Regions from separate parts of the Lysinibacillus sp. NPDC096418 genome, predicted to be linked through region 1. Evidence: a T-box and tRNA genes for the amino acid it is inferred to sense, from the RefSeq annotation. Region 1 holds a T-box; the other holds one or more tRNA genes.

Region 1 (16,366 bases):
TTTCTTGACAATTCAAGTATATATAAATCGGTGAATCTGTGTTTTTTTCATGCTTGTAATTGTGTAAAAACCCCAACAAATATTATAGAACCTTTAAAACAATCAAAACTATAATCCATATAAAAAACCCCTCAGAAATATTTCCGAGGGGATTTTCCTATTAATAGATTTAGTTAAATTTGACCATATGGTATTTTTTCTTACCACGACGTACAATGCTAAATGCATCTTCCAGACGATCTTTTTCATCCACTGTGTACGCAAGGTCTGTTACCTTTTCACCGTTTACACTGATTGCTCCATTTGTAACATCTTCGCGAGCTTGACGTTTAGAAGATGAGATTTTCGCCTCAACTAGTAAATCCACAATGTTTTTACTTTCTTTCGCCATTTCAATAGAAGGAACATCTTTAAAAGCATCTTTCATTTCTTCTGCTGAAAGTGCCTTTAAATCCCCAGAGAATAATGCTGCTGTAATACGGATTGCTTGGTCTAATGCTTCTTGACCATGGATTAAGCGTGTCATTTCTTCTGCAAGTGCTTTTTGTGCTTTACGTAAATGTGGCTCTTCCTCTACAGATACAGCCAACGCTTCAATTTCTTCACGCGTTAAGAATGTGAAGATTTTTAAATATTTTATAACGTCTGCATCCGCTGCGTTAATCCAGAATTGGTAGAATTCATACGGAGATGTTTTCTTACCATCTAACCACACTGCTCCACCAGCTGTTTTACCGAATTTAGTGCCATCTGCTTTTGTAACTAATGGAATCGTAATACCAAATGCTTTAGTTTCATCTTCATGTGTTTTTCGAATTACTTCAAGACCCGTAGTAATATTACCCCATTGATCAGATCCACCTACTTGAATACGGCAATTGTAGTGGTTGTATAAGTGATTGTAGTCAATTCCTTGAATTAACGTATATGCAAATTCAGTAAATGAAATACCTGTATCCAAACGTGACGCAATTGTATCTTTTGCTAGCATGTAATTAACGTTAATCAATTTTCCATAATCACGTAAAAATTCAATTGTGTTTATGCCACCAATCCAGTCGCGGTTATTTACTAATTGTGCACCGTTTCCTTCTTCAGCAAATTCAAAAATACGCTCTAATTGTCCACGTATCCCTTGGACGTTTTTATCGATTTGTTCTACTGTTTGTAATTGACGCTCTTCAGAACGACCAGATGGATCCCCGATCATTCCTGTTGCTCCACCTACAAGTAAAATTGGACGATGCCCTGCTTTTTGGAAACGACGAAGCGTTAAAAGTGGCACGATATGACCAATATGCATAGAATCTGCAGTTGGGTCAACACCACAGTATAAAGAAACTGATTGTTCCTCTAATAATTTTTCCATACCTTCAGCATCCGTTTGTTGGTATAGAAGGCCACGCCATTCTAAATCTTGTAATAATTCGCTTGTCATCTTAATTCCTCCTAGAAATGTTTGTTGCTTGTTACGTGTAAGGACATCCGCTGGAGGCAATATCTTCATTTTAATGGGTGTTTAGATAGCCACTGATGAAAATAAAAAAGTCCCTACACGCAACAAGTTGCATGCAGGGACGTTAAAGTTCACTTAACGCGGTACCACCCGGCTTGAAGATGTCATCCATCTTCCTCTTCATTGACCGCCTTTATCGCAGGCGCGCACGTCTAAGCTCCAAGTACGTAATTCGTCTCTACATTATGACTAGCTTTCACCAACCGCTAGCTCTCTAAACAGGGAATATAGAAACTACTTCAAACTTTTCAACACTAGAAAACTATAAACATTATTTTAAACGAATCTTTCTCAAAGTCAATATCTATGTTCTAGACAAATCAAAATATGCTATAATAGACCATGATTTTAGGAGGTCGATTACGTGAAAGATTGGATTGAAAAGATCAACGCAAAGATCGATAAGCTACTCGAACAAAAATGGATGAAAACTTTACGTTTTTCAGGCAGTGTGACCTGGAACTTACTTTTACTATTTTTAATCTTTGTACTTGTTGGTGTAGTTTTTGTTGGCTCTGTAGGCGCAGGTTATTTCGCCTCACTTGTAAAAGATGAGCCACTTCGCTCGAAAGATGAGTTGCGTGAACTCATTTTCAATTATGAGGAAACGAGTGAAATTTACTTTGCCAATGATATTTATATTGGGAAATTACGAACAGATTTAGATCGTCGTGAAACCTCACTAAGCGCAGTTTCACCAGATGTAATTAATGCTGTACTAGCAACTGAAGATGAATATTTCCGTGAACACAATGGGATTGTGCCAAAAGCGGTGTTCCGTGGTCTATTACAAGATGTCACAAACTCTTCAACACAAACAGGTGGATCAACACTGACACAACAGCTAATTAAAAACCAAGTGTTAACAAATGAAGTATCCTACGAGCGAAAAGCGAAAGAACTGTTGCTCGCAATGCGCTTAGAGCACTTCATGACAAAAGAAGAAATTTTAGAAGCCTATCTCAATATTATCCCTTATGGCCGTAATGCATCAGGACGTAATATTGCAGGGATTGAAACTGCAGCAGAGGGCATTTTCGGAGTGAAGGCGAAGGATTTAACACTTCCGCAAGCTGCCTATATCGCTGGTATTCCCCAAGCACCTTATGCATATACACCGTTTACAAATACAGGTGTTTTAAAAAGTGAGAAAGCACTACAACCCGGGATTGACCGTATGAAGACGGTTCTATATCGAATGAAAGAAGCTGGGTATATTGATGATCAGCAGTACAATGTTGCATTAGAATATGATATAACAGCTGATTTCCGTGCACCTGAATTACGTCCAGAAGACAAATATCCATGGTTAACATATGAACTGGAAGGTCGCGCGAAACAGATCATTGCTGAAATTTTAGCAGAAAAAGATGGAATCGATCCTGAGCGCTTAAAGACCGAAGAAAAGCTCAAGGAAAAATATATGATTTTAGCAGACCGCGATGTGCGCTCAAAAGGCTATCGTATTTACTCAACTATTAATAAAGATATGTACGATGCCATGCGCAAAACAGCGGATAATTTTAAATACTACGGTCATACGTATACAAGTAAAGGAAAAGACCCTGTGACTGGCGAAGAGATTAATATAGAAATGCCTGTTCAAGTTGGTAGTATTTTAATTGAAAACAGCACAGGTAGAATTTTAAGCTTCCTTGGCGGTCGTGACTTCAAAACTGAAGAATTAAACCATGCGACACAAGCTTACCGTGCAAATGGTTCAACAATGAAGCCTTTACTCGTTTATGCACCGGCAATTGAATACGGTGTAATTGGTGCAGGTAGCCCATTAGTAGACGTTAAATTTAATTGGAATGGTTGGAAGCCAAACAACTATATCGCTAGTGAAGAGCGCGGACTAATTCCAGCACGTGAGGCATTAGCAAGCTCACAAAACATATCGACAGGGCGTTTATATCATCAAATTATTAACAAACGACCTGCAGAGTATTTAGCACAAATGGGCTTTTCGAAGTTACATGCTGAAGACTATGAAAACCCTTCTGCAAGTATTGGGGGATTAAAAATCGGGACGTCTGTTGAAGAAAATACAAATGCATTTGCTACATTCGCAAATGGTGGACAGTTTATTGATGCTTATATGATTGAGAAAATAGTAGACCTTGATGGTAATACAATTTATCAACATGAAGTAGAGCCTGTCCAAGTATTTAGTCCTGAAACATCGTATATCATTACAGATATGATGCGTGATGTTTTAAAATCAGGAACAGGGACAGAAGCCAATAGAACTTTAAAATTCTCTTCTGATTTTGCTGCGAAAACAGGGACAACTGATAATTATAAAGACGTTTGGCTAGTCGGCTATAACCCAAATGTTTCACTTGGTGTATGGATGGGCTATGACAAACAGCGTTCACTTTACACATTCAATAATACGTACCTACAACCAAGTACACGTGTTAATAAACTATGGGGTACATTAATGAATGCTATGTATGATGTAGATAAAGAATTGATTGATGCTAAAACAATCTTTAAAAAACCGAAAAATGTTGTCACTGCATCATTCTGTGGTATATCTGGCCTAGCTCCTTCTGCAGCATGCCAGAGTGCTGGTCTTGTACGATCAGATTTATTTAATGCGAACGTATTTTTACCATCCAAACCTGACGATAGCCTAGGTGGATCATCTAGTGTCGTCACAATCCAAGGTAAAACGTACAATGCACATCCAAATACGCCTAAGGAATTTGTAAAAACAGGTGGTTCAGGTCTTAACCAAGCCTTTATCAAACGCATGCTCGGTCCACTTGGTGGTAATCCAACAAGTTTACTACCTAAAAATTCGTCACTATCCCAGTCGTCAGTCGCAGCGGCTGATTTCCCTGCTGATGGAAATGCGCCTGTTGCAGTAAGCGCAACTCTTAATGGAAATACACTATCTTGGACAAGTTCTTCTAATGATGTTGTTGGCTATCGCATTTATAACGTCGCAAACGGAAGTAACACACTAATCAATTCCGTACTTGAATCGACGCACAGTGTTTCAGTGCCAAGTGGTGGATCTTATGTTGTAGTCGCTGTAGATATTACCGGTTTATCATCTGCACAATCTAATGTTGTATCGAATGGTGGAGACACAGAGACTGACGATGAACAAGTCGAAACTCCAGTACCACCGACTGATGGTAGCGGCAATGGTGATGGCTCAAACGAAGAAAATGGATCTAATAACGGAAACTCGAATGGATCTAATAATGGCAATTCAAACGGGTCAAATAATGGGAATGGAAATAACAATTCCGGTGACAATGGCTCCAATGGAGAAAATAATAACGGAGGTAGTGTAATTCCACCTCCACCTCCTACCGATGTACCCACCGAATAATTAATAAGTCATTCTCGCGCAATACGCAACCGACAAGCTTTCAGCAATCACTTTAGGATTGTGGGAAGCTTGTTTTTTTGTCATGATAGAAAAAACAACAAGTGTTAAGGGTGGGGAGAAATATGAAAATTTTAATAATCGGTGGTACACGTTTTTTCGGAAAAAAACTCGTAGAGCTATGCATTGAAAATGGGCATGAAGTGACGATTTTAACACGGGGTCTACGCACTAACCCTTTTGACAATCGACTACAGCATCTTATTGTTGACCGCAACGACACACAGGCCTTTGCCCAAGTATTAAACGGTCTCACTTGGGATATTGTCTATGATAATATTTGCTATTCCTCAAATGAAGCCCGTGATCTTGTAGAAATTTTACGAGGTAAAACAAAAAAACTAGTTTTCACCTCAACCCTCGCTACGTATGAGGCAGATGGTGTTGTTAAAACAGAAACTAATTTCGATCCATATTCGTATGAAATTCGTATGGGTAACAGAGAGGATTTCACTTATGGTGAAGGTAAAAAACAAGCTGAAGCTGTCTTGTTTAAACAAGCAACGTTCCCTGTAGTTGCTGTGCGTTTCCCTATTGTCGTCGGTGAGCATGACTACACACGCCGTTTACACTTCCACATTGAAAAGATATTGAATGAAGAGCCCATTTCATTACCGAATGTTGATGCTAAAATGAGCTTTATTACAGAAAATGAAGCTGCTGCATTTTTATATTTTTCTGGTGTTTCTAATATTGAAGGTCCCTTTAATGCAACAGCAACAGGCACTATCTCTTTAAAGGGTTTACTTGGATTAATTGAAGAAGCCAGTGGCAAACTTGCGAAGGTGGCACTTATCGGTGGGGATGACAAAACTCGTTCACCATATGGTATTCCTGCAGATTGGTATATGGCCACAACTAAAGCAGAAAAAGCAGGTTTTACGTTTAGCCAATTACATGATTGGCTACCTAGTTTGGTGCAAACACTAGTGAAACAAGTCCAAAACGAAGCGTAATTAAAAGAGTTCATCTCGGCTTTCATAGACGGATGAACTCTTTTTTAGAAACATGCCTTTTATAGTAAAATTGTTTTCAAAATAGCAACAGCTTCGTCAATTTCTGTTTTTGTCACAGTAAGCGGTGGTAGCAAACGAATAACATTCGGCCCTGCACCTACTAATAACAAGCCCTTCTCTTCTGCGGCTGCAATATAAGCAGCAACTTCTGTTTCTCCACAGCCGACACCAAGTAGTAATCCCTGCCCTTGTACTGTATAAGTAGCTGGTAAATTCGCTTTTAGCTGCTCAACAAAATATGTTGATAACTCTTCGACATTTTGTAAAAATGCTGATTCAAAAACATAATTTAGGACAGCTTCAGCTACACTCATTGCAAGTGGATTGCCACCGAAAGTTGTACCATGTGTACCCGGGCTAAATGTATCGTAAAACTCAGCTGTACCAAGCATTGCACCTACTGGAAATCCACCACCCAAGCCTTTCGCTAATGTCACGATATTTGGCTTTAGAATAGTTTGTTCATATGCATAACGAGTACCTGTACGAGCAATACCCGTTTGCACTTCATCAATAATTAGTAAAATTCCATTATCTTCACAAATAGTAGCAATTGCTTGTGCAAATTCAGGAGTAACAGAATTGACGCCACCTTCACCTTGAATCATTTCAAGCATGATCGCTGCTACTGAATCATCAATAACTGCTTCAAGTGCTGCTACATCATTGAATGGCAGTATCGTAAATTTATCAACTAGTGGACCAAAGCCATTATGAATCTTGCCCTGTCCAGTTGCAGACATTGCCCCAAATGTACGACCATGGAAGGACTTTTCAAAAGTAATGATATGATTTTTCCCTGTATGTTTACGTACTAATTTGATGGCCGCTTCATTCGCTTCAGCCCCACTATTACAGAAAAACGCATGAGAGAAATGTGTATCTGCCACTAACTTCTCTGCAACCTTCTCTTGCCCAGGAATATCAAATAAATTCGAAATATGCCAAAGCTTCTCACTTTGTTCCTGCAAAGCTTTCACAATTACTGGATGCGCATGTCCAAGACTGACAACTGCAATCCCACTCGTAAAATCTAAATATTTTTTCCCCGAAGAATCCTCTACAATTGTTCCTTGCCCTTTGACAATTTGTGCACGGCGTTTCCCATAGTTTCCGAATAATGTACTCATCTCACTAGCTCCTCACTTAAAATTGTCGTACCCACTAGCGTATCTCCGACAATTTGTACTGATGGGATACCCGCATTTAAGCAATCCATTGCCCCTTGTACCTTCGGAATCATCCCACCGTAGATATGCTCTTCCTTAATCCACCTTTCAATTAAGGAAGGTGTTACTTCTGTTTGATATTCATCATTAATACGAATACCTTTAACATCTGTTACAAGTAATAAGCTATCTGCACCAATAGCAAGTGCAATTTCACTTGCCACAGTGTCGCCATTAATATTTAAAGCCTGACCATCTGTACTCGCACCAACACAAGCGATGACAGGGACAAGGCCAGCACTAATCATTTTTTCTAATAACGATGTATTAACCGCCTTTACTTCCCCGACAAAACCGTAAACATCTTTATCTAAAAAGTTAGCTTCAATTAACTGTCCATCAAAGCCATTTAAGCCAACTACAGCAATACCAGCTGTTGTTAATTCGTGTACTAGTGCTGGATTAACCTTACCGATTAATGTCGACTGTACAATATCGATAGCCGCTTCACTCGTAACACGAATACCATTTAACGCATGTGACTCCACTTGACGAGCAGCAAGCTCACGATTAATCGCTGGCCCACCACCATGTGTAATTATGAGCTCCACACCTTCATCTTGCAGCTTTTTAAAGTTCACAAAAAACTCTTCATTTAAGCCTTCTAGCGTACTGCCGCCCAGCTTAATGACCATACGCTTACGAGCGGTATGATGCGTTGATTTGAACGTAGTCATAAGTTAAGTCACATCCCCAAGCGTGTCCGTGGCCTTCCCCAACACCAAGTGACACGTAGATTTTTACTTCGTGCATTTTTAAAATCTGGATTAATTCATCTTCAGAGAATTTAATTGGCTCGCCGTTTTCAACCATTGTCGCGCCCCCGATTTTAATCGTAATTTTGTCTGGGTCAACTGTTGCACCACTATAGCCAACTGCGCAAATAATACGGCCCCAGTTTGCGTCACAACCAAAGACTGCTGTTTTTACAAGAGGTGAACCTACTACAGTTTTTGCTATTTTAAGAGCTTCTTCATCTGAAATAGCCCCGTCTACTTCTACCTCAATAAGTTTAGTTGCACCTTCTCCATCTTTCGCAATCATTTTTGCTAAGTCCTGTGCAACTGTTTTTAATGTGTAGTAAAAGTTCTTCCAATCTGGATGTACTGGCGTTAATGGTTCATTGCCAGCTAAGCCGTTTGCCATCACAACGACAGTATCATTAGTAGATGTATCGCCATCTACTGTAATAGCGTTAAACGTTAAGTTCGTAATCTCAGATAATGCCGCTTGTAATACGTCTGATTCGATATTTGCATCTGTTGTGATGAAGCCAAGCATTGTTGCCATATTTGGCTCAATCATACCTGATCCTTTCGCTACACCTGCCATCACGACCTCTTTGCCATCAATGATTGTACTGTAACTAGTATTTTTCATCACAGTATCAGTTGTCATAATTGCCTGTGCAAAATCGATTGCACTTTCTAGGCTATCTAATGGCTCTAATTGAGCAATTCCGCTTGAAACTGGTGCCATATTAATAATTTCTCCGATGACACCCGTAGAACAAACACCTACTAAATTAGCATCAATACCCAGTTTTTCGGCTGTTAAAAATTGCATCATCTGAGCATCCTTCACGCCTTGTTTCCCGGTACATGCATTAGCATTTCCAGAGTTTACGATCATCGCCTGCATTTTTTTCGTCGTATAGACAACTTCTTTTGTCACTTTTAATGGTGCTGCCTGTACAGCATTTGTTGTGAAAACCCCTGCTACACTCGCTGGTACATCACTCACTAATACAGCTAAATCTTTCTTCTTATGCTTTAAACCACAATGCATGCCTGCTGCTTTAAAGCCTTTAGGTGAAACAATATTTTTGCTTGATAATTTTTTCATAACATTCGTCGATGCTGTTAGTGTCATAATAAAACTCCTCCTTGGGTTATATGAAATAAGAGAAGCACACAGCAATCTGCGGCGTGCTTACCAATTTTTAGATGAAAAACGGTACGACATCCAGCCCTGTCGTTTGTGGTAAATCAAATTGAACGTTCATATTTTGAATCGCTTGACCCGCAGCTCCCTTAACTAAATTGTCAATGACGCTGACAATCGTCGCACGATTTGTACGGCTATCCACTTTGACAAAAATGTCACAGTAGTTCGAACCTTTTACGCGATTTGTAGCAAGACCATTTGCATCTGTCACGATTCTCACAAATGGATGATCTTCATACTTCGCTTGTAAACAAGCAACTAATTGTGCCTCTGTAACCCCTGGCATAACCGGTGCATAAGCTGTCGATAAGATGCCACGCGTCATCGGTACTAAATGTGTATTAAAGGAAATCGTTGTATCGATTCCTGCAAACATAGAAATTGCTTGCTCAATTTCTGGAATATGTTGATGTGTGTTCGTTTTATAAATTGAAAAGTTATCGTTTGCCTCACTGTAATGCGTTGCTTGTGATGGCTTATTCCCCGCGCCAGAAATACCGCTTTTCGCATCGACCACTAAAAAACGTGGATCAATTAATCTTTCTTTTAATAATGGTAACAATGAAAGCAATACAGCCGTTGGATAACAACCGGGATTTGCAATTAATGGTGCATGTTTTACGTTTTCTGCATTCCATTCTGTTAAGCCATAGACACTTTTCGCAATCGCCTCAGCTGGTGCTGCTTCTTTTCCGTACCACTGTTCGTAGCTTGCGAGGTCCTTTAGCCGAAAATCCCCTGACAAATCAATTAGCCTTGGCCCTTTTCCTACAAGTGGTGGGAGCAGTTTACTTGTCACACCTGATGGGGTACTAGTAAAAACAACATCAAACTTCTCTAGTGCTTCATAATCGATTTTTTGTAGCGGTGTATCCGCAATATTGATTAGGTGCCCAAACTTAGAAGAAAACACAACACCTTCTTCTGAAGATGTAAATAAATCAATTTGCTCCACCGCTTTATGATTATGTAAAAAACGAATTAACTCTAACCCGCCGTATCCTGTTGCGCCAACAATTCCTACTTTCATTGCACTCACCTCAAAGTAATAAGTTCAAATTCGTCTCACCACCAATAGAAGTGAGAAAGTTCTGCCGAATTAAGATAAAAATAGTATACGTCTGCATAATTATTAAGTCAACCGTATTTTTATTTATTTTCTTAATAATCTATTAAAAACACAATAATTCACAGCAATAAAAACGCATTGCACCGACATTTCATATAAAATCGAAAAATAAGGTAGAAACCCTTTCGTTAAACGAATGAATTCCTACCTTATTTTTATGCATCTTTTGTATAAAAAATTAATCTTCCATTGTTGAAAGGTCACCTGTTGGTAAATTTAGTTCCCACGCTTTTAACACACGGCGCATTATTTTACCACTTCTTGTTTTTGGCAACTTATCTTTAAATTCGATTTCACGAGGTGCAGCATGTGCAGATAAACCTTTTTTCACGAAATTACGAATATCTTCGATTAGCGCATCAGACGGCTCAACACCCTCACGTAATGACACAAAGGCTTTAATAATCTCACCACGAACAGGGTCAGGCTTACCAATTACACCGGCTTCAATTACATCTGGATGCTCTAGTAATTTACTCTCAACCTCGAACGGGCCAACACGTTCACCAGCCGTCATAATTACATCATCCACACGACCTTGGAACCAGAAGTACCCTTCATCATCCATATACGCTGAGTCTCCAGATACATACCATTCCCCTTTTAAGAAATACGATTCATATCGATCTGGATTCCCCCAGATTTGACGCATCATAGAAGGCCAGCCTCGACGTGCAGCTAAGTTCCCCATTGTAAATGGTGGTACTTCATTTCCTGCATCGTCAACAATTGTTGCATATACACCAGGTAATGGCTTACCCATGGAACCTGGCTTGATGTCCATACTTGGATAGTTACAAATCATATGTGCACCTGTTTCAGTCATCCACCATGTATCATGGATACGATGTCCAAGTTCCTCAAAGCCCCAACGAATTACTTCAGGGTTTAAAGGTTCGCCTACAGATAATACGTGACGTAGTGAAGAAAGATCATAGTTTTCTAAAATACCACTTCCTGCCCCCATTAACATACGGAATGCAGTTGGTGCACTATACCAAACCGTTACACTATAGTCTTCAATTGCTTTATACCAAGCTTGTGGTGAGAAACGTCCACCGACGATTAACATAGTAACACCGTTTAACCATGGACCAAAGATACCGTAAGATGTACCAGTTACCCAACCTGGGTCTGCTGTACACCAGTAAATATCATCATCACGTAAATCAAGTACCCATTGTGTAGATTGATATTGTTGTAACATCGCATTATGCACATGTAGAACACCCTTTGGTGCACCAGTTGAACCTGAAGTATAATGAAGAATCATACCATCTTCACGATCTACCCATTCAATTTCGAACTCCGGCGATGCTGCTTGTAAACATTTATTAAAATCTATAATTTGCTCTGACTCTTCAATGTCATCCCCTACAAGGAAAACTCTTTGCAAATTCGGTAATTTATCTAGTGGCACACGACCAATTAACTCTGGTGTTGTTACCAATACTTTCGCATTACTATCAGCTAAACGGTCATATACAGCGCCTTCCATAAATGCTTCAAATAGAGGACCTACAATAACGCCCATTTTTAATGCACCTAATAAAGAGAAGTAAAGCTCAGGTGAACGTGGCATGAAAATAAACATGCGGTCACCTTTTTCTAAATCTGTTAAAGATTTTAAAACGTTAGCCACTTTATTTGTCATTTTTTTCATTTCATTGAAAGTATAAGACTCTTTACGTTTGCCATCATTATAGTAAAGCGCAACTTTATTTTTACGGTATGTCTCAGTATGTCGGTCAATCGCCTCATATGCCATATTCACATTACCTGTCTCATACCAACTAAATGCTTTCTCTGTCTCCGCCCAATCATGAGTTGCAGCTGCATCCTCATAATTTGGTAAATTGTATTGCTCTGGTAAAGCTCTTAATCTCTCCATTGTTTTCATCCCCATGAAACTACCCCTTTCTTTACATTCGCCCTAACATTTGAGTAAACAGATTTTCATTCGCCCTTAATAGGACGTAATCCCCAATAGACCTGTTTCTTCAGTTAAAAGCATTCACGTTATCCAACAAGTGTTATAGAACAGTAAAAACAATACGAATCAGGTGTTTACTGAATAAATCTATAAAATCTGTTAAATAACAGATACAATATAAATCTATTTTACACGAATCTCCACAGAATGTCTCAATGTTTTTATTTTTCTAACAATTTAGTTATATTTCGTAAAATCAAGCGTATTTTCGCATAAAATCCGTTATAATGGAATTATAAAAGTCAGGTGGTGTATATATGGAACATAAAAAAACTTTTTTTTCTGTTACAAAGGAAACAAAGCATGGTACTGTGTATGTTGAAGGACCTGTTTCTCCAGAAAAATTAGCTGAGTATTCATTCCATGAGGACTTAGTTGCATTTAGGCCCCCAAAACAACAACATCAAGCCATCATTGAAATCGCTAGTCTTCCAGAAGGACGTATAATCATTATTCGAAATGGCCATATCGTCGTCGGCTATGTCACTTATCTATATCCAGATCCTTTAGAACGGTGGTCAGAAGATCCTATCGAAAATATGATTGAACTTGGTGCTATTGAAGTGATCCCAGCCTATCGGGGTACAGGAGCTGGAAAGGCACTTCTAGCCGTTTCATTTATGGGCGACGAAATGGAAGATTATCTAGTACTTACGACAGAATATTATTGGCATTGGGATTTGAAGGGAACAGGCTTAAATGTATGGGACTATCGTAAAATGATGGAACGTATGATGAGCTCTGCTGGCTTCGTGTATTTTGCAACAGATGACCCAGAAATCACATCTCATCCTGCAAACTGTCTAATGGCGCGTGAAGGGAAACGTGTACCGCCTGAAACAATGGAACGATTCGATAGGCTACGCTTTAGAAGCCGGTTCATGTATTAAAACCAATACAAAGGGGAAGAGTCTATGATCGTTGAAGAGATTATGAATCACGAGCCATACACATTGGCTCCATCAAACACTGTACGTGAAGCACTTAAAATGATGCGTGAGAAAAAAGTACGTCATTTACCAGTCGTAGATGAGGAATATCATGTTCTGGGCGTTATCACTGAACGAGATATTAAAGAAGCATTACCTTCTTCATTACAGGAGGAGCCAAACTCACCTGTTTTTGAGGCAACAGTCGATGAAGTGATGGTGAAAAATCCACTCATTGGACATCCTCTTGATTTTGTAGAGGAAGTAGCACTTACTTTTTATGAATCTAAAGTAGGCTGTTTACCTATTGTATCTGCCGGAAAATTAGTTGGTATCGTGACAACAACAGACTTGCTATATACATACATCGAGCTAACTGGTGCTACCGAACCCGGCTCTAAAATCGAAATTCGTGTAACTGATACACCAGGAGTTTTATTTGAAATTACAAAAATTTTCACTGATCACCATGCAAATGTTCAAAGCGTCCTAGTTTATCCAGATTCTGAAAATACTCAAAATAAAATTTTGAGTGTCCGTGTTCGAACGTTAAACCCACTGGCTATGATTGAAGATCTGCGTAAAGCAGGTTTCGATGTATTATGGCCAAATTTACCAGGCGTTCCGCTATGACGAAAAAATCCGTTTTTATCTATTCACCAGAGCAACTCGGATACAAATTTTCAGATTCACATCCTTTTAATCATAAACGTTTGACGCTAACAATGGACTTATTAAAAAATATCGGTGCATTAGATGATATTGATATCGTACCAGCACGAGTGGCAACAGATGAAGAACTACTGCTTGCTCACGACCCCAAATATATCGAAATCGTCAAGAAAGCTGGACACGGTGAGATCACAGAAGCACAAGGTGAAAGCTACGGCATTGGAACAGAGGATACACCTATCTTTGAGAATATGCATGAAGCAAGTGCACAGCTAGTTGGTGGTACGTTAACAGCTGTCGATTATGTAATGGAAGGTAAAGCTGAACATGCACTTAATCTTGGTGGTGGTCTTCATCACGGCTTTCGTGGGCGGGCTTCTGGCTTCTGCATATACAATGATAGTAATGTAGCAATTCGCTACTTGCAGGAAAAATATAATGCGCGTGTGCTATACGTTGATACGGATGCTCATCATGGGGATGGTGTACAATGGAGTTTTTATGACGACCCTAATGTGTGCACATTGTCTATTCATGAAACAGGGCGTTACTTATTCCCTGGAACAGGAAATATTACAGAACGAGGAAATGGGCAAGGCTATGGTACCTCGTTTAATTTTCCAATTGATGCTTTCACAGAGGATGAAAGTTTCCTAGATATATATGAAAAATCAATGCGTGAAGTTTTCGAGTTTTTCAAACCAGATGTCGTACTAACACAAAACGGTGCCGATGCACATTACTTTGATCCGCTAACGCACTTATATGGAACAATGAACCTCTATAAAGAAATACCGAAACTCGCTCATAAGCTTGCTCATGAGTACTGTGGTGGTAAATGGATTGCTGTTGGTGGCGGTGGCTATGATATTTGGCGCGTTGTACCGCGTGCTTGGTCTATGTTGTGGCTCGAAATGACAGATCAAACTATCCCTACAGGACCTCTACCACAAGCGTGGTTAGATCGCTGGCAACCGGAATCTCCAGTACCATTTATTCCAACATGGGAAGATCCTAATCCTCTCTATGAGCCTATTCCTCGTAAAGCTGAAATTGAGGAAAAAAATGCTCAAATGCTCGGTAAAGCGCTACATATTATTCGCAATGAAAAACGAGCATAAACGCAGAGGCTGTCCTAAAAGAAAAAATAATATGCTGAGGCTAGCTGTTTTTTTGATATACAGGTGAAAATCCGCGTAGACTCCTGCGAGAATAGCACAAGAAGTAAGGCGCGACAAACCGCGCGGAGCGAGGGGTGCGACTTGCGCTGTGCCCGCGGAAAGCGAAGCGGATTTTTATCATATAGAAAGAGATTATTTCTGCTTAACGAGACTTATTGGACATCCTCTTTTTATGTCCAATAAGTTTAAAATTATATATCACAAAAAAACACGTTACTCACAAATTAGAGTCACGTGTTTTTTGTTTATTTACTCTTTACAGATTGTCGTTGTTCAATACGATACGGTAAAATTACAGCTTCTTCCTCGACCGCTTCTTTATTCATTAGCTTTGTCAGTAGTCTCATCGCTACAGCACCAATATCATATAGCGGTAACACGACACTCGTAAGTTCTGGTCGTACCATACGTGCTAGTTTCGAATTTTCAAAACTAATTACCTCAATCTCTTCTGGAACTTTTTTACCCACATCTTGCGCGCCGTGAATAAGACCAATAGCTAGCTCATCACTTCCGGCAAAAAATGCTGTAGGCGGATTTTCTAATAATGATAGAGTCTCCCACGCTTCTAATCCTGAATCATAGCTAGATTCTTCACCTACAATCAAAGATTCATCTAAAGTTAGTCCAGCATCATGTATTGCTTTTTTATAAGCCTCTAGTTTAAATTTACCATTAATTGTGTATGTCAGTGGTCCTGTCACAAAGCCAATTCGTGTATGACCATTTTTTATGAGTAACGTAACTGCTTCATACGCTGCCTCGAAATAATCAATATTAACTGTCGCAATTGTTTTAGATTCATCAACCGAACCTGCTAACACAATCGGTACAGGTGAATGTTTCATTGATTGTTGCAATTTATCTGTTACTTCATCACTCATCATGACAATACCATCTACTTGTTTACCAAGCATTGTATCTAGAAGTTGTAACTCTTTATCTTCATTTTGGTCTGAATTGGCTAAAATGATATTGTAGCGATACATCGTCGCAATATCTTCCACACCACGTGCCAACTCCGCGTAAACATTATTTGCAATATCGGGAATGATCACGCCAACTGTCGTTGTTTTCTTACTTGCAAGCCCTCGCGCTACTGCGTTTGGACGGTATTCTAATCGTTCAATTACTTCTAATACTTTTTTTCTCGTTGCCGGCTTTACATTTTGATTGCCATTGACTACACGAGAGACTGTTGCCATTGAAACATTCGCTTCTCGTGCAACATCATAAATTGTAACAGTCATCGTACGCACCTCCCTTTTTTCCTTATATAGACTTATCATACGATAATAATAAACTTACTTTCAATAATAAGTACGTATAGATGTTGAATTTCCGC
Region 2 (16,366 bases), on a different contig from region 1:
CTTGCTGCTGCTGTACGTATGTGTGCATAGCCCCAGCCATGTGAATGTACGGCACCTTTCGGCTTACCTGTGGTGCCTGATGTATATGAAAGAAAGGCCATATCGTTCCGACTTGTTGGTACTGCCTCAAATGTCGTACTTTGCTTCTCAGCTAGAGTGTCTAACGTTATCCAACCTTCTTCATCGTTTCCAATTACAAGTTTAGTATTTAGTGCTTGATGGTTACTTGTTATGTGATTGACTTCTGAAGTAAAGGCTTGATAAGCAATTATTGCTTTAGCGTTCGCGTGATTAATACGGTACTCTAAGTCATTGGCGCGAAGCATTTCCGAGCATGGAATTGGCACGATGCCTGCCTTCAAGCAAGCTAAATAAACACAATATGCCTCTGGTAGGCGAGGAATAATTACTAAGGCGCGATCTCCCTTTTGTATACCTAAAGAAGTCAATGCGTTAGCGTATTGATTCATGTGATTAACTAATTGCTCATAGGATAAGACTTGACGAGTTCCTTGTGCATCAATCCATCGAATGGCTTGTCGTAAGGAATCACTAGCATACTTTTCAAGTTCTTGTGTAATGTTGTATTGATCTGGTGCGATTAAATTAATATTTTGAATCCCAGTAGTTTCAACCATGCAAGAAATTCCCCCTTTAAATAAATCACGATATAACTATATACTCTAGAATTATTTTACATATACACGGTTAACATTATCAATACAAAATAATGCTATAAAAGACTAGAAATATGACTTCTTTAAGGAATATTTTGATTAAAAGCTATAAAGTAGGTTCTCTTCCTTCAAAACAATATGGGGAAAAGTGGAAAATAATAAATGCTCGAAAATGTTGATTTTTCATTTATAAATTATGAAATTTGAATTGTAAGAGAAATTCTGTTGCCAAAATCTAAATACCTGCTATAATTATTAATGTACCTAGCGTGCTAGGGAAAATATAGTAGCGTTCCGAAGTAGCTCAGTTGGTAGTAGCACCTGACTGTTAATCAGGTTGTCGCAGGTTCGAGTCCTGCCTTCGGAGCCATTTTTTTTTGCCTTTTTTAGCTAAACTTCTCAAAATACTACTCACAGAATTCATCTACAAAAGAGAAGTATACCCTCACTGATTAATAAATTCTTCCTAAACCAGCACACATAAAATTATAATAGATTCATTTTCTTCTTTACCCAAATATCTTCTTACGATTACAGTCTCTATTTGTATTATTTATATAAGATTATTTTCTGGTTTTATACATAAATTGGTTATAGCGAAATATATATTTTTAGTATGCGCTTTTATTGTTTAGTAGGGAATAATTCATAAATTAAGATGTGAAAATACATTCTGTTGATATATTAAAATAATTATTTTATTTAAACCACGTACTCATTACTGAAGTGCGTGGTTTTTATATTAGATAAACTAGGTATAAACGAGAAAAATGGTGACTTAAGTCAAAAAAATGTATGAAAAATTCCATAATTTAGATTGACAACATTATTCTGCTTAAAGTAATATTCAGAGCATGATGTTAATACACGCTTAGATAGACAAGGGGGAATTCAAGTGGAGCCTATTTTAGAGATAGAGGGCGTATCTTTACAATTTGGTGGCGTTAAGGCATTGGACAATGTCACGTATCATATAAACAAAGGTGAAATATTCTCACTTATTGGTCCTAATGGTGCTGGTAAAACTAGTATGCTAAATTGCATCAGTGGTCTATATCAACCAACAAGTGGCTCTATCCGCTATAAAGGGCAAGAAATCATAAATATGAAGCCCTATGAACGTACAAATCTTGGGATGGCACGGGCATTCCAAAATATTGCTCTGTTCGCACATATGTCGGTACTTGATAACCTGAAGCTAGGTCGTCATTCCTTAATGAATTCAGGTGTGTTTAGTGGTGGATTGTATGTAGGAAAAGCCTCGAACGAAGAGATTACGCATCGTAAGAAGGTTGAAGAAGTAATTGAGTTTCTAGAGCTACAAGATATTAGGCATACACCAGTAGGTACACTTCCTTATGGCTTACAAAAGCGAGTTGAGGTTGGTCGAGCATTAGCTTTAGGACCTGAATTGATCTTGTTAGACGAACCCATGGCAGGCATGAATAATGCAGAGAAGGACATGATGTCGAGTTTTATATTGGATATGCATGAAGTGATGGATACAACTGTAGTATTGATTGAGCACGATTTAGGCATTGTTATGAGCTTATCTGATCATATCGCAGTATTGGATTTTGGAAAACGGATTGGCTTTGGCACACCAAAGGAAATTCAACAAAATCCAGATGTCATTAAAGCGTATATTGGGGAAGAAACCGTTATTTAGGAGGGGGAAGAAAAGTAATGAGTGAAAAAACATTACCTACTCTTTTAGCAGAGCGAGCGAAAAGTGAAGCAAATACAGTTGCCCTAAGACAAAAATACCTTGGCATATGGAATGAAGTATCATGGGCTGATTATGAAAAAAATGTTGAATATTTAGCAATTGCCCTGTCCGAGCAATTTGGTTTTAAGAGTGGTGATAGATTAGCCATTATAGGTGAAAATCGTCCGCAATGGCTTTATGCACAATTAGCAGCACAAAGCTTAGGAGGCGTTTCGGTTGGCGTATATCAAGAATCGTTACCTGATCAGATTGAGTTTTATTTAAATGATTGTAAGGCACGTATTGTTATCGTAGAAGATCAGGAGCAGGTTGATAAATTACTTCAGGTCGAAGATAATTTACCACTAGTTGAGCATATTATTTATTACAATAAGCAGGGAATGCGTCACTATAAGAATGATAAACTACAAGACTTAGATAATCTATTAAGCGTAGGTACTGCTTTAGCAAAGGAAAATCCGAGCTTCTTTACTGAAAAAATGAGCCAGATTAGAGGGAATGACCCCGCTATTATTGCGTATAGCGCTGCGACGACGGGGCGACCAAAGGGGGCTATTCTGACACATTTTAACTTGATTGAGGCTGCTAAAAATCTAGCAAAAGTAGATGAAATGAAAAAGAATGACGACTACTTCTCATTTTTACCGCTTTCTTGGGTACATGAGCAAGTCGTTAGTATTGTTTTGCCATTAATGACTGGCGTAGTCGTGAATTTCCCGGAAAAATCACATACGGTTATGGGGGATTTACGAGAAATAGGCCCACAAACGTTGTTAGCTCCACCAAGAGTTTATCAATCGTTAATGTCGAATTTCAACATTCGCATAGAAGGGGCAGGTTGGTTCAAGCGTAAAGTTTACAAAGTCTTTCAAAAGTATGGTAACAAAAAGGCGCTTGCCACAATTGAGGGCAAGGCATTATCTGCGATGGATAAATTTATGTACTGGTTAGGTGATGCATTTATATTTAGTGCGATACGTGATCATTTAGGGTTGGCAAGGATAAAACGGGCGTACGTTGCAGGTGCGGCACTCCAATCAGATGCTTTTTATTTCTATCATAGTTTGGGTGTGAATTTGAAACAAACATATGGCGGAACTGAAGTCGCGGGGATTGCCTTTGTACAGCACGATAATGCTATTAAACCAGGAAGTTCGGGTGTGCCGATTCCGGATACAGAAGTTAAAGTAGAAGCGGATGGCACGATTTATATGAAAAACAATGCAATTTTTTCAGAATACTTGAATGAAGAGGATAAAAAGTTAGTTGTCGATGGTTGGATTTCATTGGGGGACAATGGCTATCTAGATGAAGATGGGCATCTTCATATTTTAGATAGACAAGAGGATGTTATTACAAATCAAGCGGGTGAGCCGGTTTATCCGAGATTAGTCGAAAATAATTTAAAGTCGAGCGTATATATTCAAGAGGCTGTTTGCTTCGGGAAAGATCGTCCTTATATGACGGCAATTGTTAACATCGATTTAAGTAATGTAGGTCGATGGGCAGACAAAAACCGCATTATATATACTGAATATTCTGACTTATCTAGAAATCCTAAAGTAGCTAAACTAATTGAACAAGAAGTAACAAAGTTGATGGGACAATTACCTCCACATATGAGGGTAATGAAATTCTCCATTTTACACAAACAATTTACGGCTGATCAGGGTGAACTAACTCGTACATTGAAAGTTCGTAGAAAGTTTGTAGAGGAAAAATACCATAAGCTAATGGAAGCCATGTATTCGGATTCTGAAGAAGTATCATTAAGCAGTTCAGAAGTTGAATCGTCGGGTGATGTTAGTTTGACTGTCATTCAGTTAGATATTAAACAGGAGGTGGCTTAAAATATGGTATTTTTCTCTCAAATGCTGATTAATGGAATCGTTGTTGGGAGTATTTATGGGCTAGTAGCACTGGGCTTCGTTTTAATCTACCGAGCAAGTGGTGCGTTAAATATGGCAAATGGCGAGTTTGTCATTATTGGGCCATACATTTGTTTAGTACTCATGACTGCTTACGACATACCATTTTTAGTCGCTTTACTTATTACACTCGTCTTTAGTGCAATACTTGGATTAGCTGTCGAGCGACTAGTCGTACGACCTATTCAAAATGCTCCTGTTATTTCAGTAATAATGGCGACGATTGGATTATCAAGTTTATTAGCTGGTGCAGTTCATATGATTTGGGGACATCAAACTCGTGTGTTTCCACCGATTTTCCCTCCTACGCCGGTTGAAATTGGTGGCGTAATCATTACACCAGTTTATTTATGGTCATTTGTTGTTGTTATTGCACTTCTTATTTTATTTTTACTATTCTTCAAGTTCTCGAAAATGGGAATTGCGATGCGTGCTGTAGCAGATGATCGTACGGCCGCATCATCAATGGGAATTAGTGTGAAGTATGTTTATGCAGCAACATGGACAATTGCAGCGGTAGTTGCGGCAATTGGTGGGGTATTACTTGGCAATATTAATGGCGTAAGTCCAACGATGTCAGCGATTGGTTTAACGGTGTTACCAGTAGTAATTTTGGGTGGTTTAGATAGCGTTTTGGGTGCAATCATCGGTGGCTTTATTATCGGAATATGCCAAAACCTAGCTGGTGGCTATCTTGATCCGCTAGTAGGTGGCGGTTTGAAGGATGTTGTACCTTTCATTATTGTTCTACTAATTTTAATGGTTAAACCACACGGGTTATTCGGAAGTCGAGGAATTGAGAGGGTGTGATGAATTGAGAAATCTATTTGTGAGAGAGTGTGGAAATTACAAAACATCTTATAGTGATGATATGAAACTGTTTGGCACTACCGGTGCGAAAGTACAAGCGTTACTTATTGTTGCAGCAATAGTACTTGTCCCAATGATAGCATCTAATTATTGGGTAGGCTTATTAACACTTTGTGCAATCGCATCCATTGGAGCAATTGGATTAAACATTCTAACGGGCTTCACAGGCCAAATTTCCATTGGGGTGGGCGCTTTCTTAGGTGTAGGTGGCTACGCATCAGCAATTTTGACTTCTACGTACGGCGTAAGTTTTTGGATTTCATTGCCACTAGCGGGGCTAATTACTGCGGTTGTTGGTGGTCTATTCGGAATTCCTTCACTACGTTTAAAAGGCTTATATTTAGCTATTGCGACGTTAGCTGCACAGATTATTATACTATTCGTCATTAGTAGATGGACAAGTGTAACTGGGGGAACTTCAGGTATGACACTAAGTCGTCCTGAGATAGGGTCATTTGCCTTAACAAGTAATACGTCGTACTTCTATTTGAGTATTGTTGTGTTAATTCTCACGATTCTATATGCAACAAATTTATTAAGAACGCGCGTAGGACGAGCTTTCTTAGCTGTTCGGGATCGTGATATTGCAGCGCAAATTATGGGCATCAACTTGTTCCAATATAAAGTTATGGCCTTTGCAATTAGTTCTTTTTTTGTAGGGATTTCAGGTGCTTTATTAGCACATTACACAATGATTGTAAGTCCAGAGTTGTACAACTTTCAAGTATCGATCGAATACTTGGCTATGGTTCTAATTGGAGGCTTAGGTAGTGTGTTTGGTTCGATTTTAGGGGCAGTATTTATTACCTTATTGCCTGTTGGATTAAGCACGATGGTTGATATTTTAACGGTTTACATGCCGGATTTATATCAAATTTTATCGGCCTTCAAAGAGTTTGTATTCGGTATTGTTATTATTCTGTTTTTAATTTTTGAACCAGGTGGTCTAGCTCATATTTGGTTAAATATGAAGAAGTACTTTAAGTTATGGCCGTTCTCTTATTAATAGAATTGACTGGGGAAAAATAAAAAATAATTAAAACAAAGACAAGGGGGAGTTAGTTTGAAAAACAACAAGTTATTATGGGCATTAATGGGGATTATGATGCTATTCGTTTTAGCAGCATGTTCAGGAGATGATTCAGAAGGAAGTTCTTCTGAGGGTTCTAAATCAGAATCAGCAGGTGGTGGAGGTAACCCGGATAATCGTACAGTAGTTATCGGTGGGATATATGATATTACTGGAGGAACTGGTGATGTGGGTACGCCTTATGCAGAAGGAGAAAAAGCGTACTTTGAGCATTTAGAAGCAAAGGGTGGCGTTGAAGGCTTAAACCTTAAATTAATAGGTAAAGACTATGCATATCAAATTCCAGAAGCGCAAAAAATCTATCAAGAGTTACGTGATAAAGAAAAAGTATCAGCAGTACTAGGTTGGGGAACGGGTGATACAGAGGCATTACGTCAGCAAGTTGGGACAGATCAACTTCCGTACTTCTCTGCTTCTTTCTCTGAAAATTTAAAGGATATTAAAGAAAGTCCATATAACTTCTTAATCGCGGCCTCATACTCAGATCAAGGCCGTACAATTTTACAATGGATTAAGGAAAACCACAAAGGTGACAACCCAACTGTAGCGTTATTATACAATGATAGTGCATTTGGTCGCTCACCAATTGAAGATATTAAAAAATACGGTAAAGAAATCGGTGTTGAAATTGTAGATGAGCAAGTAATTGATGTTAAAGCAACTGAGGCACAATCTCAATTATTAAATATGAAAAAGAAAAAACCTGACTATGCGATTATTAATCAAACTTGGTCTGCGACTGCAACAATTTTACGTGATGCAAAAACTTTAGGTCTTGATACGCAATTTATGGGTCTGAACTGGGCATCTGGTGAAGGTGTAATTGATATTGCTGGTAAGGATGTTACAGAAGGATACATTGGGATTTTATCTCACGCATTCCCATATGAAGATTTCCCAGGTATGGTAGAAGTAAAAGAATACTTAGATTCAAAAGGCAAAAAAGTTGAGGACATTAATCAAAAGTTCATTCAAGGTTGGATTGCTGCAAAAATTATGGTAGAAGGTGTTAAAATTGCAGCTGAGAAAAACCCAGAAGGCGACATTACAGGTGTACAAATTCGCGAAGGTCTTGAAACTTTAAATAACTTTGATTTAGGTGGATTAGCTGCACCTCTAACATTTACTTCCGATAACCATGCTGGTACAGAGCAGACACGTCTTGGTATTGTAAAAGACGGTAAGTGGGAGCAACTTACAGATTACAGAAGCTATAAGTAAACAACTGATACGAATAAACGGTAGACAAGCTCCTTAAAAGTAGGAGCTTTGTCTATATTGCAAGGGAAAAGGGGGACTTCTATGCTTCAGGTAAATAATGTGGAAGCGGTGTATTCGAAGATTATTTTGGCATTAAAAGGGATGTCCCTTCATGTGCCTGAGGGGAAAATTGTAGCATTGTTAGGTAGTAATGGAGCTGGCAAGTCCACAACATTAAAAGCCATTTCGGGATTGCTTTCTGGCGATGGTGGGCAAATTACGGATGGTACAATAGAGTTTCAAGGGAAAAAAATAAATGGTATTACGCCCGATGTACTTGTGAAGAATGGCATTTTCTTAAGTATAGAAGGGCGACGTGTGTTTAAAGATTTAACGGTTGAGGAAAACTTAATTGCAGGGGCATATACACGTAAAGATCGTTCGAATATTAAAGGAGATATTGAGAAAATTTATGGTTATTTCCCAAAGCTTCGAGCATTAGCACCAAGAAAAGCAGGGTTCCTTTCAGGTGGTGAACAGCAAATGTTAGCAATAGGTCGTGGAATTATGGCCAAGCCGAAATTGCTGTTACTAGATGAGCCTTCTCTAGGAATTGCACCATTACTTGTAAAAGAAATTTTCCAAAATATAAAAAAGATTAACCAAGAGGAAGGCACTTCTATATTAGTAGTAGAACAAAATGCCAATGTTGCATTATCTATTGCTGATTATGGTTATATTATGGAAAGTGGACGAGTTGTCATGCAAGGTGATCCTGCAACATTGCTATCTGATAAAGACATTAGTGAGCACTATTTAGGGATTGGTAAAGAAGGAGAGAAGAATTATAAAGAAGGAAAAATATTTAGACGTCGCCAAAGAATTGTCTGGTAACCCACGTCTTAATATTTTTGAGTTATAATTAGGCTGCTTATGACCGGATTAGACAGGTTTAAGTAGTCTAGTTTTTGTGTACACGCTTTTAATTAACAAAAAAGAAGATGAAAAAATTATTCACATTATATAGGAAGAAAAGCGTGGAATATTCCAATTAAAAAGTTTAGCAGAAAAAACTTTTTAAAAAGGGTTGCATTAGTGAAAAAAAGCTGATAATATAAGTCTTGTCCTGTTAAAGACAGCAAATAATTAAACGAACGGCCCCTTGGTCAAGCGGTTAAGACACCGCCCTTTCACGGCGGTAACACGGGTTCGAATCCCGTAGGGGTCACCAATTTTTATTAGCATTGTAGTAATGCAAAGGCCTAAAAGAATAAATAAACTGTTAAGAAATAACACCTGTTTTTATGGAGGATTAGCTCAGCTGGGAGAGCATCTGCCTTACAAGCAGAGGGTCGGCGGTTCGAGCCCGTCATCCTCCACCATATAGTGTTTATTTCGGAGGGGTAGCGAAGTGGCTAAACGCGGCGGACTGTAAATCCGCTCCTTAGGGTTCGGCGGTTCGAATCCGTCCCCCTCCACCAGTTTTATTTAGAATGTTTGGGGTATAGCCAAGCGGTAAGGCAACGGATTTTGATTCCGTCATGCCCTGGTTCGAATCCAGGTACCCCAGCCATTTTCTTTTATGAGCCATTAGCTCAGTTGGTAGAGCATCTGACTTTTAATCAGAGGGTCGAAGGTTCGAGTCCTTCATGGCTCACTTTTATATAAAATATTCAAAAGTGTATCATTAACTACAAATACAAATCTCTTACTGAAAACAGTAAGGGGTTTTTTTTCGCTTATAAATGTCAGAGTAATAAACTGAAGGGAATTTGTTCCTTTATCTGAATACTACTTTGGATAAATATTCATAATCATGGAGAGTTGAGCCAATTGTGTTATAGGCTTTACAATAAGTGTACAACACAGAGGGGGTATAGAATGGTGAATAAAAAAACTATCTCTATTATTGGTGTACCTACAGATTATGGGCAGGCACGACGTGGGGTGGATATGGGACCAAGTGCAATTAGATATGCGGGTGTTGTGGAACGTCTCGAGGCAATTGGGCATACGGTCCAAGATCAAGGAGATATTCGTGCTAGCCAGAAGCGGGAAAAAGCAACAATTGATATGCGACTATTAAATTTAGAAGAAGTTATAGATGTGAGTACTTCTTTAGCAAACCGTGTTCATGAGGCTGTAACTGAAAAAAAATTTCCGCTAGTACTTGGTGGTGATCATAGCATAGCGATTGGCACGCTTGCTGGACTTGGTGATCATTTTAAAAATCTAGGAGTTATATGGTTCGATGCACATGCAGATTTAAATACGCCAGATACAACACCATCTGGCAATATTCACGGGATGCCACTTGCAGTTAGTATTGGTATTGGTCATGAACGTCTTGTACAAATTCGTAAATATGCCCCGAAGATTAAGCCTGAAAATGTCATTATCATTGGAGCGCGCTCTGTGGATCCGGGCGAACGGGAGCTTATTCGTGAACTAGGGATTAAAGTATACACAATGCATGAAATTGACCGCCTTGGGATGGCACTTGTAATGGAGGAAGCGATATCTTATTTAAAGGGGCTTGCAGTAGATGGCTTACACTTGTCCCTTGATTTAGATGGGCTGGATCCGCTGTACACACCGGGTGTTGGAACACCGGTGCCTGGTGGAATGACCTATAGAGAAGGGCATTTGGCTATGGAAATGATTCAAGAGTCGGGTATGTTGACGTCAGCTGAATTTGTAGAAGTAAATCCAATTTTAGATGAGAAAAATAAAACGGCGGACGTAGCGGTAGAGCTTATGGGGTCACTATTCGGGGAGACACTAGTTTAAATGAAATTGTAAAATAATTGCTTTCATCAATGATACAATAAAAATCTTTTGTTATAATTAAAATTAGAATGAAACTTTTCTAAACGTTAAGTCGTATAGTATAAGACAGTTGTAAAGGTGGAGAAGTCAACACAATGGATGCGTTAGTAAACAAAAGAATAAAACAAGTGCTAAAAGGCGATCAAAACGCATTTGCCGATATTGTGAGTCTCTATCAGCACAAACTGTACCAAGTATGCTATCGTATGCTAGGCAATAAACAAGAGGCCGAGGATATAGCGCAAGAGGCGTTTGTTCGTGCATATATGAATTTGCATACTTTTGACCAAAAAAGAAAATTCTCGACGTGGCTGTATCGTATAGCGACGAACCTTTGCATCGACCGTATTCGAAAGAAAAAGCCTGATTATTATTTAGATGCGGAGATCTCTGGTACGGAAGGGCTTGATATGTATTCACAAATCGCTGCAGAGGATCAGTTACCAGAAGAGACGCTTGAACAAATGGAGTTACAAGAGCGTATTCAATATGAAATAGGTCGTTTACCTGATAAATATCGCTCAGTCATAGTATTAAAATATATCGAAGAATTATCGTTGCAAGAGATTAGTGAGATTTTAGATATGCCTCTTGGAACAGTAAAAACAAGAATTCACCGCGGTCGTGAAGCATTACGGAAACAATTAAACAATCTGTAGGAGGGGAAGCGTCATGAATATTTGTCCAGAGCATATTATAGAATATATGCATGATTATTTAGACGGTGACATTAGTCGTGAGCATGAGCAAGAGTTAAAGCAACATTTGCATACGTGCGTCGATTGCAAGCAACTTATGCATGAATTAAGTGAAACAATCGCCTTTGTGAAGAGTGCTTCCCATATTACAGCACCTCCGCATTTTGAATCAGCAGTGATGGCTCGCTTACCGAAACCGAAAAATCGCGTAGGTATGCAAAAATGGATTCGTCGCCATCCGATGTTCGTGGCAGCAGCAGTATTTTGCTTGTTTATGAGTGCAACTTTACTTGGAAGCTTTAGAAATGATCAGCATTTTTCTGTGACAAAACAGCCGAATTTAGTCGTCGAAGGTCAAACGGTTATTGTGCCAAAAGGTGAAATTGTAAAGGGTGATATAGTTGTAAAAAACGGTGATTTAGTCGTTGAAGGTGAAGTAGATGGTAATGTAACGGTCATTAATGGTCAATACATGGCATCATCAGCTGTTGTTACAGGCCAAATCGAAGAAATCGACCAAGCCTTTGAATGGCTTTGGTATACAATTAAAAACTCTGTCAAAGATGCGTGGACATTCGCAGATGAAGAGGAAACTAAATAATACTTTGGTACGTCCTACAAGATAGCACGTATGAGAGGTTTTCAAAGTCTACTCTTTTGGGTGGACTTTTTTCTTGAAAAAAGTTACATTTGATAAGAATATGCTATACTTAGAGTGTATGGATTCGCAATGAAAAGTGGGGGATGCCACGTGCAAATTATCGAGCAATTCACGGATTTAACGCCAGTGAATATTGTTATTAACTTTTTAGATGTACTGCTGGTGTGGTACGTTATTTATAAAATTTTAACCCTCATTAAAGGTACGAAAGCAGTTCAATTATTAAAAGGGATATTTGTTATTATTATTGCGCGCATCGTAACAGATTTTATAGGGTTACAGACATTAGGTTGGATGCTAGAACAAGTAATTACCTTTGGTTTCTTAGCGATTATAATTATTTTCCAACCAGAAATTCGTCGAGGTCTTGAACAAATCGGGCGAGGAAAGCTATTCCAACGCTCAACTAGTCAGGAAGAAGAAGAAGAAACAAGGCTTATTGAGTCAGTGAAGAAATCTGTCAGTTATATGGCGAAACGTCGTATTGGTGCACTGATTTCCATTGAAAAAGAAACCGGCTTGAATGAATATATTGAGACGGGTATTGGTTTAAATGCAGATATTACCTCTGAATTACTCATTAACATTTTCATCCCAAATACGCCACTACATGATGGGGCAGTCATTATGCAAAAAGATAAGGTAACGGCTGCTGCATGTTACTTGCCGCTATCTGAAAGTCCTTTCATCTCAAAAGAACTAGGTACGCGTCACCGAGCAGCACTCGGTTTAAGTGAAGTGACAGATGCAATTATCGTTATTGTCTCAGAAGAAACTGGTGCGATTAGTATTGCCATAAACGGTAACTTGCACCGTAACCTTTCTCTAGAGGAGTTCGGAACGCTTTTACGTAGGATGTGGTTCGGGGTAGCGGAAGAGTCTAATACATCCTCTAAGCTGACTTGGAGGGGGAAAAAGAATGGATAAAATGATAGATAATCCAAGGATATTACGGATCATTTCGCTTTTCTTAGCTTGTTTATTTTTCTTCTCTGTTCGAACAGAGCTAGCTAACAATGAAAAACCAGCTGCGAATGAGATAGTTGAAGTGATTCGGGACGTACCGTTAGAGGTGTTTTATGATGATGAAAGCCTTATTGTGACTGGTTTACCCAAAACGGTAAATGTGACAATTAAAGGCCCACAGACCTTTGTACTGTCAGCGAAATATGCAAGGGATTTTTCGGTTTTTGTGGACTTAAATCATCTATTAATGGGTGAACATAAGGTGGAGTTAAAGTACGAAAATATTTCAGAAAAATTAGAAGTAACATTAGACCCTCCAACAGTTGATGTGAAAATAGAAGAGAAGATTACGCAAGAATTCCGTGTCGATCCAGAGATGAACCATCGATTAATCGATGAAGGTTATGTGATAAAAGGTAAGACCGCTAAACCGACCACTGTTTTTGTGACGGGTGCAAAAAGCACGATTGAGAGCATTAGTTATGTAAAAGCAACTGTAACAGGGGAAAAGGGTATAAAAGAGTCATTTTCACAAGAAGCGGCTGTAAAGGTACTGGATCGAGATTTGAATAAATTAGATGTAATCATTGAGCCTGGGACTGTAAACGTACAGGTGGACATTGCTGCATACAGTAGGGAGTTGCCACTCGCTATTGTTCAGACTGGTACGGCACCTGAAGGCGTCACGATTAATGAGCTGACAACTGATGTGAAAAAGGTGGAGGTATTTGGTAAAAAGTCGATTATTGATGTACTTAGCGAAATAATAGTTGAAGTAGATCTAGCGAAAATTACTGAAGCTAAAACATATGAATTCGAAGTGAAATTACCAGAAGGCGTGACGAAAGTAACTGAACAAAAAATTAAAGTAAAAGCAGATGTTACAAAGGTAGAAGTGGTTCCTCCAGTGAGTTCAGAGGAAACTGATACTACTGTAATAATAGAGGATATTGATTCTTAGGCAATAACTGACTATAATTTTAAAGTTACTAGTAAACGAATTAAAAATAAGACTTTTTCCAAAAGTAAGCAGATGAGCATATTACCGTTCAAATTGACGGGGGGTATTACGGCTCGTCCCTGCGTTGAAGGAGAGAAAAATAAAAATGGGTAAATATTTTGGAACTGACGGCGTCCGTGGCGTCGCGAATAGTGAATTAACACCAGAATTTGCATTTAAACTAGGCCGAATAGGTGGATATGTTTTAACGAAGGATGCAAAGGATCGTCCAAAGGTATTAATTGGTCGCGATACACGTATTTCAGGTGAAATGCTTGAAGGTGCACTTGTAGCGGGCCTATTATCAATCGGTGTAGAAGTAATGCGACTTGGTGTTATTTCAACACCAGGAGTAGCTTATTTGACTCGTATTATGAGTGCGGATGCAGGCGTCATGATTTCAGCCTCACATAACCCAGTTGCCGACAATGGTATTAAATTCTTTGGTCCGGATGGCTTCAAGTTAACAGATGCTCAAGAAGCAGAAATCGAAGCAGTTTTAGATGCTGAAACAGATACATTACCACGCCCGATTGGTGCAGACATAGGCTCTGTTAGTGATTATTTCGAGGGTGGACAAAAATATATTCAATACTTAAAACAAACTGTAGATGAAGAGTTTTTAGGTATTCATGTAGCGTTAGATTGTGCTCATGGTGCAACATCTTCATTAGCGACTCATTTATTTGCAGATTTAGAAGCAGATATTTCAACAATGGGTGCTTCACCAACAGGGATAAATATTAATGAAGGTGTTGGCTCAACACATCCAGAAGGTTTAGCTGCATTTGTAACAGAAAAAGGCGCCGATGTTGGTTTAGCGTTTGATGGCGACGGCGACCGTTTAATCGCAGTAGATGAAACAGGAACTATTGTAGATGGCGATCAAATTATGTTCATCATTGGTAAATACCTAAATGCACAAGGTCGACTGAAAAAAGATACAGTCGTGTCTACTGTCATGAGTAACATGGGCTTCTACAAAGCTGTTGAGGAGAATAACATGCATAGCGTGCAAACAGCTGTAGGTGACCGTTATGTGGTAGAAGAAATGCGTGCAAATGATTACAACCTTGGTGGTGAACAATCAGGTCATATCGTATTCCTAGATTACAACACAACTGGTGATGGATTACTAACAGGTATTCAACTTGTGAATATTATGAAAGCAACAGGCAGAAAATTGTCTGAGCTTGCGTCAGAAATGACGATCTTCCCACAACGTTTAGTAAACGTACGTGTGACAGACAAGCATGCAGTAACAGAAAATGCAAAAGTTGCAGCTGTTATTGCAGAAGTTGAAGCTGAAATGGCTGGCAATGGTCGTATTTTAGTACGTCCTTCTGGTACTGAGCCGTTAGTACGTGTAATGGTTGAGGCTTCAACTGAAGCAGATTGTGAAAACTACGTAGAACGTATTGCGAACGTTGTGCGTACTGAGATGGGCTTAACAGAATAATACCAGAAAGCGGCTTCCTCCATTTTTATGAAGGAAGCCGTTTTTTTGTAATATAGAGGCTCAATATTGCTTGGGAAATAATTGGCTTTAGCTTAAAAAGTGCGGTAATTCTTATGGGAAATTAATGAGAGCGCTAACATTAGAGGATCTATTTGACTAATGAACTACTTTTAAGTATGATGGAAATGCTATTGGAACGGAACTAGTGTTGCGTAACATACAATAGTGTATATGCGCTAAGGAGGATAGGATATAAGCGTCATAAGGAAAACAATTATAGCGCCTGAGCTGAGGAAATTGGACGAATATGCATTCTCAGCAGACGAGGTGGAGGTTTATCGAAAATTCGGCGGATGCCTCCCGGTCGTATTACCCGATCGTCATTTTTTATCTCGAAAACATTCAAGTGATTGAATAGACAGAGGATAAAAAAGGTAGTTTAAATGCAAAAGATAATACGATGTTTTAGCTATCAAATGACCAATCGTTCATAAGAGATGAATGTGGTTGAATTGTGCTCACTTGTCTATGTCCATTTCTATGTGAAGAGAAATGGATGCTTATTTGTGACCACATAAAAAATTTGATCAGTTAAAGCTTAGTTTGTCATTGCATTCATTATGAATGATATCGGAGGATACAAATTATGTGTGGAATTGTAGGTTATATTGGTGAATTAGATGCTAAGGAAATTTTATTAAAAGGCTTAGAGAAGTTAGAATACCGTGGTTATGACTCGGCAGGTATTGCTGTACGCCACGAGGATGGGGTAACTATTTTTAAGGAAAAAGGGCGTATTGCTGATTTACGTGAAGCCGTTGACGAAGATGTTGCTGCAAACACTGGTATTGGTCATACACGCTGGGCAACACATGGCGTGCCAAACCGTTTAAATGCGCACCCTCATCAAAGTACATCAGGACGTTTTACGCTGGTACACAATGGTGTAATTGAAAACTATCACCTGTTACAAAAAACGTATCTTAAAGGCATCCCGATGAAATCTGATACAGATACAGAAGTCATCGTACAATTAGTGGAATTATTCGTGAAGGACGGTCTTGACACAGAAGGTGCGTTCCGTAAAACACTATCACTTTTACACGGCTCTTATGCACTTGCTCTTTTAGATGCAGAAGATGCTGACACTATTTTTGTAGCGAAGAACAAATCACCACTTCTTGTTGGCGTAGGTGAAGGCTTTAACGTTATTGCATCAGATGCAATGGCGATGTTACAAGTAACAGACCAATTCGTGG

What was found. The T-box of region 1 lies ahead of tyrS (tyrosine--tRNA ligase). A T-box ahead of a tRNA ligase gene usually reads a tRNA of that ligase, here a tRNA-Tyr.
Region 2: it encodes a tRNA-Tyr, which carries the amino acid that the T-box ahead of tyrS (tyrosine--tRNA ligase) is inferred to sense. The anticodon was not compared.

Annotation. Positions count from the first base shown of each region.
Region 1 covers NZ_JBIWEY010000050.1:4-16,369, forward strand. Annotated here, with positions in the region: gene tyrS (tyrosine--tRNA ligase) at 170-1,438, opposite strand; T-box leader at 1,571-1,777, opposite strand; gene ACIQZG_RS22825 (transglycosylase domain-containing protein) at 1,881-4,868, shown strand; gene ACIQZG_RS22830 (NAD-dependent epimerase/dehydratase family protein) at 4,991-5,881, shown strand; gene ACIQZG_RS22835 (acetylornithine transaminase) at 5,941-7,071, opposite strand; gene argB (acetylglutamate kinase) at 7,068-7,847, opposite strand; gene argJ (bifunctional glutamate N-acetyltransferase/amino-acid acetyltransferase ArgJ) at 7,810-9,042, opposite strand; gene argC (N-acetyl-gamma-glutamyl-phosphate reductase) at 9,113-10,147, opposite strand; gene acsA (acetate--CoA ligase) at 10,425-12,152, opposite strand; gene ACIQZG_RS22860 (GNAT family N-acetyltransferase) at 12,497-13,129, shown strand; gene ACIQZG_RS22865 (acetoin utilization AcuB family protein) at 13,154-13,801, shown strand; gene ACIQZG_RS22870 (acetoin utilization protein AcuC) at 13,798-14,961, shown strand; gene ccpA (catabolite control protein A) at 15,267-16,271, opposite strand.
Region 2 covers NZ_JBIWEY010000004.1:164,306-180,671, reverse strand. Annotated here, with positions in the region: gene mbcS (acyl-CoA synthetase MbcS) at 1-638, opposite strand, end outside; tRNA gene ACIQZG_RS06460 (tRNA-Asn) at 971-1,047, shown strand; gene ACIQZG_RS06455 (ABC transporter ATP-binding protein) at 1,573-2,346, shown strand; gene ACIQZG_RS06450 (AMP-binding protein) at 2,364-4,256, shown strand; gene ACIQZG_RS06445 (branched-chain amino acid ABC transporter permease) at 4,260-5,144, shown strand; gene ACIQZG_RS06440 (branched-chain amino acid ABC transporter permease) at 5,149-6,210, shown strand; gene ACIQZG_RS06435 (ABC transporter substrate-binding protein) at 6,268-7,515, shown strand; gene ACIQZG_RS06430 (ABC transporter ATP-binding protein) at 7,597-8,388, shown strand; tRNA gene ACIQZG_RS06425 (tRNA-Glu) at 8,651-8,725, shown strand; tRNA gene ACIQZG_RS06420 (tRNA-Val) at 8,801-8,876, shown strand; tRNA gene ACIQZG_RS06415 (tRNA-Tyr) at 8,892-8,975, shown strand; tRNA gene ACIQZG_RS06410 (tRNA-Gln) at 8,993-9,067, shown strand; tRNA gene ACIQZG_RS06405 (tRNA-Lys) at 9,079-9,151, shown strand; gene rocF (arginase) at 9,379-10,284, shown strand; gene sigW (RNA polymerase sigma factor SigW) at 10,419-10,982, shown strand; gene ACIQZG_RS06390 (zf-HC2 domain-containing protein) at 10,996-11,622, shown strand; gene cdaA (diadenylate cyclase CdaA) at 11,773-12,609, shown strand; gene ACIQZG_RS06380 (CdaR family protein) at 12,602-13,609, shown strand; gene glmM (phosphoglucosamine mutase) at 13,755-15,107, shown strand; gene glmS (glutamine--fructose-6-phosphate transaminase (isomerizing)) at 15,754-16,366, shown strand, end outside.